One region of the Mesorhizobium sp. M0496 genome, then DNA from elsewhere that is predicted to be linked to it. Evidence: predicted binding sites of a transcription regulator. Region 1 holds the regulator's gene; the other holds the start of a gene.
The links. Region 1 encodes LexA, which represses DNA repair genes until DNA is damaged. Its sites were predicted from a motif close to TGTTCNNNNTGTGTTCNG; they were not measured.

Region 1 (5,293 bases):
CAATCTGGCCATCATGCCCATCGTGACAGTCGTCATGTTTCTGGCCGTCGCCAGCGCGTTGCTGATGCCGTTTGGGTTGGACTGGCCGGCCCTCTACCTGATGGGCAAGGGACTTACGCTGATGATCGCCATATCGGGCTGGATCTCCGAGCGTTCGCCTGTCGATGCGGTCGGACTGATTTCTCAGCAGTCTGTCCTGCTGGTGGCGATTGCCCTGGTCATCGCGACGATGGCGACGACATGGCTGCGGCTCGCGGCTCTTCCCTTCGCGCTTGCCGGCCTGCTGACCGTCTCGGATACGCGCACACCCGACGTGCTGATCTCGGAGGACGCAAGGCTGGTTGCGTTGCCGATCGGCGGTGGCGAACTTGCCGTCAGCCGCGCGCGCCCGAACGAATTCACCGTCGACAACTGGAAACGCGCGCTGACATCCGAAACCATCGTCATGCCGGAGGTGTTCAACGAAGGCGATGGCCAATTCGACGTCAGGGATGCCGCTGAAATGCCGCCGGGAGCGCCGTTCTATTGCACATCAGGCGTTTGTCTCGCCAGGCATCCGTCCGGTGCATTCATTGCCTATGTCGAGGATCGAAAGGACACCTGGAAAGCCTGTGGTTTCGCCGACCTGATCGTCATCAATGACGCGACGGCCTATGACGCCTGTCACAACCCACTGGTTCTCGTCATCACCAAACGGCAACTGGCTCGCAAAGGCAGTGCTGCCGTCTTCTTCGATCGCCAATCGGCGACCACGCCAGCGACAATCAGCTTCGCCGTGGACAGGCCATATCGGCCCTGGCATGTACAACGCAAATTCTCGCGTGAGGCGAGGGGACTGCCGCCCTTCCAGAGACCCGAGAAGCCAGCGGCTAAACCGCAGCCGCCTCAGTAGCGGCGGATCAAACCGACGAGCTTGCCTTGCACCTTGACCCTGTCGGGTCCGAAAATCCGGGTTTCATAGGCCGGATTGGCGGCTTCGAGAGCAATCGAGGCGCCCTTGCGGCGGAACCGCTTCAGCGTCGCTTCCTCTTCATCCACCAGCGCCACGATGATCTCGCCGGGGCTGGCCGTATCGGCATTGCGGATGATGACGGTATCGCCGTCGAAGATGCCGGCCTCGATCATCGAGTCACCCTTGACCTCCAGGGCATAGTGCTCGCCGCCCATGATCATGTCCGGCGGCACCGAGATCGAATGCGTCTGGTGCTGGATGGCATCGATCGGCACACCGGCGGCGATACGACCCATCACCGGGATCGACACGGCGGAGACCACGTCGTCGTCATTGCCGGCCGAAGGCATCCGCGAAGACGCCGGCTTGATCTGTCGGCCAACGCCGCCCTGACCGAGACTAGTCTGACCAAGACTGCCCTGGATGACGCTTGGCGAGAACTTTTTCGCCGCGTTGAGGCCGGGCGCGATCGAGTCCGGCAACCGCAGCACTTCCAGCGCGCGTGCCCGGTTGGGCAGTCGGCGAATGAAGCCGCGCTCTTCCAGAGCCGTGATCAACCGATGAATTCCGGATTTGGAGGCAAGGTCGAGCGCCTCCTTCATCTCGTCGAAGGATGGCGGAATGCCGCTTTCCTTCAGGCGTTCATGGATGAACATCAGCAGTTCGTGTTGCTTGCGTGTCAGCATGGCGGCCCCCAGGGTACCTAAAACCAGAATCAGAAAACAAACCCAGAACAAACACTATCTGTTCCAGTTGTGTTCCGCAACTGTTTAAAGTTTAATGAATTTATTAAGGGGATCGAAATTATTGGCAGCTCGCTGCCGGGCCTCGCCGACGACTGCATCCCGTCACAATGCGCTTGCCGGCATTGAAATTGTTATGGTTAATGGGCTGCCCGCCCATCCCTGGCCCAAGCTTGGCATGAGCTGCCCATGGATCCGCGACGGGGTATTCCCAGCCTTCTGTGCATTCGTCTGCCGTGAACGAAACGAAGCCAAAATGCCAACCTTGGTTAATTTGGTGATGCCAGTGCTGTCCACCAGCGGCGACCGGATTCGTGCGCTGGAAATTCGTCCCTCCGTCATCCCGCCAATAGGCAAGGGCGCGACAACAGTCGTCGGGACGGCTGCGTCAGGTAACGGCCTCCTTGACGGCGAAACGCTGGTCCTTCCATGCACCCGTGCGCAGAATGTCTTCCAGCACCTCAACCGCCAGCCACACATCCTTGTAGCCGACATAGAGTGGCGTGAAGCCGAAACGGATGGTCGATGGCGCGCGGAAGTCACCGATCACCCCCCGCTCGATCAGCGCCCGCATGATTTGATAGCCATGATCGTGAAGGAACGACACCTGGCTGCCGCGCCTGGTCGCGTCGCGGGTGCTCTCCAGCGTGAGACCATAGGCGCCGCACTTCGCTTCGACGAGCTGGATGAACAGTTCGGTCAGCGCGACGCTTTTCTTTCGCAATTCCGCCATGTCGACGTCGTTCCAGATGGCAAGCGCACCTTTGAGCGCCCGCATCGATAGGACCGGCTGCGTGCCGCACAGAAAGCGGCGGATGCCGGTGCCGGCCACATAACCCCGTTCGAAGGCAAAGGGCCGTGCATGCCCCCACCAGCCGCTGAGTGGCTGGCTGATCTCGCCATGGTGGCGCTGGGCGGCATAGATGAAGGCCGGCGCGCCCGGCCCCCCGTTGAGGTACTTGTAGGTGCAGCCGACAGCGAAATCGGCATTTGCGCGGTCGAGCTCGACCGGCAGAGCGCCCGCGGTGTGGCAGAGATCCCAGACGATCAGCGCTCCGGCCGCATGAGCCTTGCGCGTCAGCGCCGCCATGTCGCGCAGTTCACCCGATTTGTAATTGACGTGGTTGACCAGTACCACCGCGACGCTTTCGTCGATCAGTTCTTCAATGGTTGGTGCGTCGACGCCCGCGAGACGCAGCAAGGCGCCATCCCGGGTCGAGGCCACGCCTTCGGCGATGTACAGGTCGGTCGGAAAACTGTCGCCCTCGGCGACGATGGCCAACCGGCCGGGCCGCATCTCCATCGCCGCATGCAACACCTTGTAGATGTTGGTCGACGTCGTATCGCAGACGACGGTCTGGCCGGCCGCGGCTCCGATCAGGCGTCCAAGCTGATCGCCGAGTTCGATCGGCATCTCGAACCATCCGGCCGTATTCCAGGCCCGGATGAGATCCTGGGCCCATTCCTTGGTAGCCGCCTGCTGCAGCTCGCCGAAAACGGCATGCGACGCTGCCCCGAGAGAATTGCCGTCGAGATAGATCACCCCCTCCGGCAGAATGAAACGATCGCGCATGGCGCGCAGCGGATCCGTGGCATCCATCGCTTCGATCGCAGCGAGATCAGGAATTCCACCCATGGTCAGTCAATCCTCGGTTGTTCGCGAAGGGTTTTCCGCCACAAGCGCGTCCCCTCGGTATGCCTGTTCTCATTTCGATGATGTCAGAGCCGGGTGCGGACCGTCCACAGCTCCGGAAACAGCACGACCTCAAGCATCTTCTTGAGGTACGATGCACCCGACGTGCCGCCGGTGCCGCGTTTCAGGCCGATGATGCGCTCGACCGTGGTGACGTGGTTGAAGCGCCAGCGGCGGAAATAATCCTCGAAGTCGACCAGCTTCTCGGCCAGTTCGTAGAACATCCAGTAGCGCTGCGGGTCGCGGTAGATGGTCTGCCAGGCGACCAGGACCTCTTCATTCTCGGTTCGTGTCTCACGCCAGTCCGTGCGCCTGGCGTCGGCACCGATGTCGAATCCGTTGCGCGCCAAAAGCAGCAGCGCTTCGTCGTAGAGCGATGGTTCGGCCAGGATTGCCTCCAGCTTCCCGCTGAGATCCGGCCGATGCTTGTGCGGCCCGAGCATGGCGAGGTTGCGGTTGCCGGCCATGAATTCGATGGCACGATACTGCCAGGACTGGAAACCCGAAGACTGGCCGAGCGCGTCGCGGAACTCGGTGTATTCGCTGGGCGTCATCGTCCGCAGCACATCCCAGGCGTTGTTCAGCTGCTCGAAGATGCGGGCAACGCGCGACAGCATCTTGAAGCTCGGCTCGAGCCGATCGGCGCGGATGGAACGGATCGCCGCGCCGATCTCGTGCAGAGCGAGCTTCATCCAGAGTTCAGAGGTCTGGTGCTGGATGATGAACAGCATCTCGTCATGCGCCGACGACAGCGGCGTCTGGGCCTCCAGCACTTTCTCCAGGTGCAGATAGTCGCTGTAGGACATGCGCTCCTTGAACGACATCTGTGCGCCTTCGGACGCCGGATCGTAGGGCTCGCTCAATTGATTTTCTCCGTGCGCAGCCGGAAGCGCTGGATCTTGCCGGTCTGGGTCTTGGGCAGGGCGGCGATGAATTTCACCGATCGCGGGTATTTATAGGGTGCGATCGTTGCCTTGACATGGTCCTGCAGGCGCTTGGTGGTCAACGCGTCAGGCGCGACGCCCTGCACCAGCACGACATGCGCCTCGACGATCTGGCCGCGCCCGGCATCGTCCGCGCCGATCACCGCGCATTCGGCGACGTCCGGATGCGACAGCAGTGCCGCCTCGACCTCAGGCCCGGCGATGTTGTAGCCGGCGCTGACGATCATGTCGTCGGAGCGCGCGGCGAAATGAAAGAAGCCGTCTTCGTCCTGGGTGAAAGTGTCGCCGGTGAGGTTCCAGCCGTCGCGGACGTATTCCTTCTGCCTGTCATCGGCCATGTAGCGGCAGCCGGTCGGCCCGCGCACCGCCAGCCTGCCGGTCGCGCCGCGCGGCACCTCCCGCATCTCATCATCGACGATGCGCGCCTCGTAACCGCCCACCGGCTTGCCGGTCGACGCGGGCTTCATGTCGCCAAAACGGTTGGAGATGAAGATGTGCAGCATTTCGGTGGCGCCGATGCCGTCGAGAATCGGCTTGCCGGTTTTTTGCGTCCACTCCTCGAAAACCGGAGCGGGCAAGGTCTCGCCGGCCGAAACGGCGACGCGCAGCGATGACAGGTCGGCCCCTTCATCCATGGCCTTCAGCATGGCGCGGTAGGCGGTCGGCGCGGTGAAGGAGACGGTCGCCTTATAGGTCTCGATGATGTGGATCATGTTGGGCGGCGTCGCCTGTTCCAGCAGCGTCGCCGCGGCACCGAAGCGCAGCGGGAAAATGGCGAGCCCGCCAAGGCCGAAGGTGAAGGCCAGCGGCGGCGAGCCGACGAAGATGTCGTCCGGCGTTACCTGGAGGATTTCGCGGGCGTAGGCGTCGGCGATGATCAGGAGATCACGGTGGAAATGCATCGTCGCCTTCGGCACGCCTGTCGTGCCCGAGGTGAAGCCGAGAAGCGCGACATCGTCGC
Region 2 (5,293 bases), on a different contig from region 1:
CCGCGCCGGCTCGATGTATGTCGTGAAGCCCAAGATGCACGGGCCGGAGGAAGTCGCCTTCGCCGTCGAGATTTTCGACCGTGTCGAGGCCCTGCTCGGCATGGCCAGAAACACCATCAAGATGGGCATCATGGACGAGGAGCGGCGCACCACCGTCAACCTCAAGGAGGCAATCCGCGCCGCACGAGAGCGCGTCGTGTTCATCAACACCGGCTTCCTCGACCGAACCGGCGACGAGATCCACACCTCGATGGAAGCCGGTCCGATGATCCGCAAGGGCGACATGAAGCAGGCTGCCTGGATTTCCGCCTATGAGGCCTGGAATGTCGACACGGGGCTGGAATGCGGCCTGGCCGGCCATGCCCAGATCGGCAAGGGCATGTGGGCGATGCCGGATTTGATGGCCGCGATGCTGGTCGAGAAGATCGCCCACCCCAAGGCGGGCGCCAACACCGCCTGGGTGCCGTCGCCGACGGCGGCGACCCTGCATGCCACGCACTACCACAAGGTCGATGTCCATGCCGTGCAGGCCGCACTCAAGAACCGGCCCAAGGCCAGGCTCGACGACATCCTATCGGTGCCGGTCGCGGTGCGGCCGAACTGGTCGCCCGAGGATATCCAGAAGGAACTCGACAACAACGCCCAGGGCATTCTCGGTTATGTCGTGCGCTGGATCGACCAGGGCGTCGGCTGTTCGAAAGTGCCAGACATCAACGATGTCGGCCTGATGGAAGACCGCGCCACGCTGCGCATCTCCTCGCAGCACATCGCAAACTGGCTGCGCCACGACGTCTGCTCGCGCATTCAGGTGATGGATGCCTTGCAGCGCATGGCGACCATCGTCGACCGGCAGAATGTCGGCGATCCGCTCTACCGCCCGATGGCGCCCGACTTCGACAACTCGATCGCCTTCCAGGCGGCCTGCGACCTGGTGTTCAAGGGCGGCAACCAGCCCAACGGCTACACCGAGCCGGTGCTGCACGCGCGGCGGCTGGAACTGAAGGCGCAAGAAAAGGCCTAAGCGCCGGCGTTCCCTTCCCCCTTGAGGGAGGATGGCCCGAAGGGCCGTGAAGGGTCGGGCGTGAAGCGCGCCGACGCCCTTCAGACCACATGCCCTCGAGGGGCATGCCTGCGCCCTTTTTGATCACACTCGGTTTCAACAAAGGCCGAGCATTCTTCGGCGACCTCACCCGACTGCTCCGCGGCCACCCTCCCCTCAAGGGGGTCTAAGCCGCCTGCGCCATCCGTTCCGAACTCATGCGATAGGAAATCGCTTCGGCCAGATGGATGCGGCCGACGGTTTCGCTGGCGTCGAGATCGGCCAGTGTTCTCGCGACCTTCAGCACCCGGTGGTAGGCGCGGGCCGAAAAGGCGAGCTTTTCGCTGGCGTCCTTGAGCAGCGACAGGCCGGCGGCGTCGGGCATGGCGATCTCCTCGATGACCGAGGGCGAGCAATGCGCGTTGGTGGTGGCGCGGGTGGCGCCGAGACGTTCGAAGCGCTCGCGCTGGATGGCGCGGGCGCGCGCCACGCGCAGCGCCACATCGGCACTTTTCTCCGCCCGGTCGGGCCGGATCAGATCGCTTGCCGAGACCGCCGGCACTTCGATCCTGAGATCGATGCGGTCGAGCAGCGGACCTGAGATACGCGCCTGGTAGTCGGTGCGGCAACGCTCGCCGCGCAGGCAGCGATAGCCGGGCTCACCGGCCATGCCGCAGCGACACGGGTTCATCGCCGCCACCAGCTGGATGCGCGCCGGATAGGTGACGCGATGGTTGGCGCGCGCGATCATGCAGTCGCCGGTCTCCAGCGGCTGGCGCAGCGCATCGAGCGTCTGCGGCGTGAATTCGGGAAACTCGTCGAGAAACAGCACGCCATGATGGGCCAACGACACTTCGCCCGGCCGTGCGCGTATGCCACCGCCGACCATCGCCGCCATCGAAGCCGAATGGTGCGGCGCGCGGAACGGCCGCCGGTCGGTCAGCTTGCCTTCGCCGAGCTCTCCCGCCACCGAGGCGATCATCGAGACCTCCAGCAATTCCTTCGGCGCCAGCGGCGGCAGGATCGACGGCAGCCGCTGCGCCAGCATCGATTTGCCCGAGCCGGGTGGCCCGATCATCAGCAGATTATGGCCACCGGCCGCCGCAACCTCCAGCGCCCGCTTGGCGGTCTCCTGGCCCTTGATGTCGGCGAGATCGGGCAGGTCGCGCGCCGCGGCGTGGATGCCGGCTTCCGGCCGTGACAGCACCTGCGTGCCGCGAAAATGATTGGCGATGGCGATCAGGCTGCGCGGCGCCAGAATGTCGATATCCTTGCCGGCCCAGGCCGCTTCCGGCCCGCAGGCGAACGGGCAGATCAGGCCCTTGCCTTCGGCATTGGCCCCGATCGCTGCCGGCAGGGCGCCGGCGACCGCGGCGATCGTGCCGTCGAGCGACAATTCGCCGAGCACGACATAGCCGGCCAGCATGTCGCCCGGAATGGCGCCCAATGCCGCCATCAGGCCAAGCGCGATCGGCAGATCGTAGTGGCTGCCTTCCTTGGGCAGGTCGGCGGGTGCCAGATTGACCGTGACCTTCTTCGACGGCATCGACAGGCCCGACGCATGCAGCGCCGCCTGCACCCGCTCGCGGCTTTCCGCCACTGCCTTGTCGGCCAGGCCGACGATGTGCATGTTGACCTTGCCGGGCGCGATCATCACCTGCACGTCGACCGGCACGGCCTCGATGCCCTGGAAAGCGACCGTGCGAACCCGCGCCACCATTTTTATGCCCCCGGATAGGTGTTCGCCCATGCCCTGGCGACCAGGGTGTGAGCGAAGTCAAGGGAGACAACCACAGATTTCAGAGTTAGGCAAGAACATTACGAGAACATATGGCCGCCTCACAACGGTGAAGAATGCTGCCGGCAAGGACGCACGTTCATAAGTTGGGCTCGATCGGAAGCTCGAGCGCCCGCTTTGTCAAAGGCTCGCTCGCATCAAGGATGAGATACCCGGGCATGGATGGCTAGAATTTGTCAAACAGGCGCTCCGCCTTGCGGGCGAACATTTCCCTTTTGTCATAAGAAATGCTCTCGACAGAATATTTCGTCAGATAAAGGTGCGTCACGTTGCGGCCGCACATAGTCTTGAGGCCTCGCAGCAGAACTTTCCTCCCCGGGTTTTGCATGTAGAGTTCGGTATACCACCATGGCGAGCCGCATGTGGTAACAACGCCGATCCGCCGGATGTTCAATAGCGCCGGCTTGATCGTGCCACCGTCTGCCGGCAATTCGTAAGCCACCCCTGGTCGCCAAACTCGATCGAAATAGCCCTTCAGGATTGCAGGCATGCCCGACCACCATGTGGGAAAGCAGAAAACGCAAGCTTCCGCCCATCTCAACGCATCGATGTAAATCTGCAAATCGCCGGGTGCTTGAGCAGGATCGAAGTGGCCGCGTCTTTCTTCGGCATGCATCACAGGATCGAACTTCATTTGATGGAGATCGAAATCAACGACCTCGTCACCCCTGGCCTTGAGGGTCTGAACGACCCGTTTGTGGAGCGATGCCTGGTAGCTGTCGGCTAATGGATGCGCGTAGACGACATTAATTTTCATGGCGTGGGCCTTCAGGCTTCGGACTACACACACATATTAGCGGTCACGCAACCAACAAGGAACAGCAGGTCAGCGGCGGGGAAAGGAAAAGCCTTTTGCCAATCGCCTGGTCAAAACAAGAACACTGCAGGAACATGCAACCGCCCCGGTCGCGGTCAGGTTGCTCCCGGTTGCAAAAGCGGAACATGGTTAAGACAAAATGAAACCGGCTTACTTCCGCTTCCCCTCGACCGCTTCCCAGAACAGGCTGGCGATGTCGGCGCCGCCGAAGCGCTGGACTTCGCGCACGCCGGTCGGCGAGGTCACGTTGATCTCGGTCATGTAGTCGCCGATCACGTCGATACCGACCAGGATGAAGCCGCGCTCTTTCAGCGAGGGCCCGATGCGGGCGCAGATCTCGCGTTCGCGTTCCGTCAGCTCGGTTTTTTCGGCGCGGCCGCCGACATGCATGTTGGAGCGGGAATCGTGTTCGGCCGGCACCCGGTTGATGGCGCCGACCGGCTCGCCGTCGATCAGGATGATGCGCTTGTCGCCCTTGCGCACGTCCTTGAGATAGCGCTGCACGATATAGGGTTCACGGAACATCTGGCCGAACATTTCGAGCAGCGAGGCAAGGTTGCGGTCGCCCTCCAGCAGATGGAAGATGCCGGCGCCGCCGTTGCCGTACAGCGGCTTGATGATGATGTCGCCGAACTCCTTGCGGAAGGCGGCAACTTCCAGCGGATCCTTGGTGATCAGCGTGTCCGGCATCAGGTCGGGAAACTCGGTGACGAAGATCTTTTCCGGGCTGTTGCGCACCCAGGCCGGGTCGTTGACCACCAACGTCCCGGGATGGATGCGCTCGAGGATGTGCGTGGTGGTGATGTAGTTCATGTCGAAGGGCGGATCCTGGCGCAGCAGGACGACGTCCATCTCCGACAAATCGGTGCGCACCTTCTCGCCCAGCGAATAGTGGCTGCCCTTCTCGTCGCGCACCTGCATTTCCTCGATGCGGGCAAACACCTTGCCGTCGAGCAGCGACAGCCGCTCGGGCGTGTAATGGAACAGTTGATGGCCGCGCCGCTGCGCTTCCAGCGACAGCGCGAACGAGGTGTCGCCGACGATCGACACGGTGGAGATATGGTCCATCTGGACGGCGATTTTCAGCTTCATGGCGGGTCTCCGGCGGACTCGGATGGGGCGACTGTCTTGCCTGTACAGGCTCACTATGCGTCTGCCAATCGCGACCTTTTGAAGATTGGCATAAGCAAGCCGCAAAGCCAGGCCGGCCCCCGATCTCGCCAGCCATCTGGAGACAAGGCGAGGCGCCGCTTCATCCAACGGCGGGAAACGACTGAAGATGTGCGTGAAAACAAAGGTTTGACGCACCCGTCTCGACCTTCCCGAAGGTCATGCGCTTTACCCGTGAAAAATCTATTTCGCGATACGTTTCCTAAAGGGTTTGCTGCCAGTCTCGAAATAAATTCCGACGTCACAAAACAGGGACACCGATGCAAACTTCGTTTGGCACCGGTCAGGCAAACAGGGAGAGCACGGATCTGGCATTCACAGATCCGTTGACCGGGCTTGGCAACCATCGCCGGTTCTTCGACAAGGTCGATCGCCTGATAAGCGACCGTGCCGACGATCCCGCACCCTTTACCGTCGGCATCCTCGACCTCGACGGCTTCAAGCCGATCAACGACCTGTTCGGACACAA

Region 2: NKI73_RS30560 (YifB family Mg chelatase-like AAA ATPase) is a predicted target of LexA. The motif match lies at 2,851-2,868, and genes of this name have one in related genera.

The regions. Positions count from the first base shown of each region.
Region 1 is NZ_JAMYRC010000003.1:54,063-59,355, reverse strand. It holds gene NKI73_RS05150 (ComEC/Rec2 family competence protein) at 1-892, shown strand, start outside; gene lexA (transcriptional repressor LexA) at 886-1,638, opposite strand; gene kynU (kynureninase) at 2,084-3,331, opposite strand; gene kynA (tryptophan 2,3-dioxygenase) at 3,415-4,251, opposite strand; gene NKI73_RS05130 (AMP-binding protein) at 4,248-5,293, opposite strand, start outside.
Region 2 is NZ_JAMYRC010000059.1:19,127-24,419, reverse strand. It holds gene NKI73_RS30565 (malate synthase G) at 1-1,021, shown strand, start outside; gene NKI73_RS30560 (YifB family Mg chelatase-like AAA ATPase) at 1,227-2,759, opposite strand; gene NKI73_RS30555 (NAD(P)H-dependent oxidoreductase) at 3,004-3,594, opposite strand; gene gshB (glutathione synthase) at 3,805-4,746, opposite strand; gene NKI73_RS30545 (putative bifunctional diguanylate cyclase/phosphodiesterase) at 5,085-5,293, shown strand, end outside.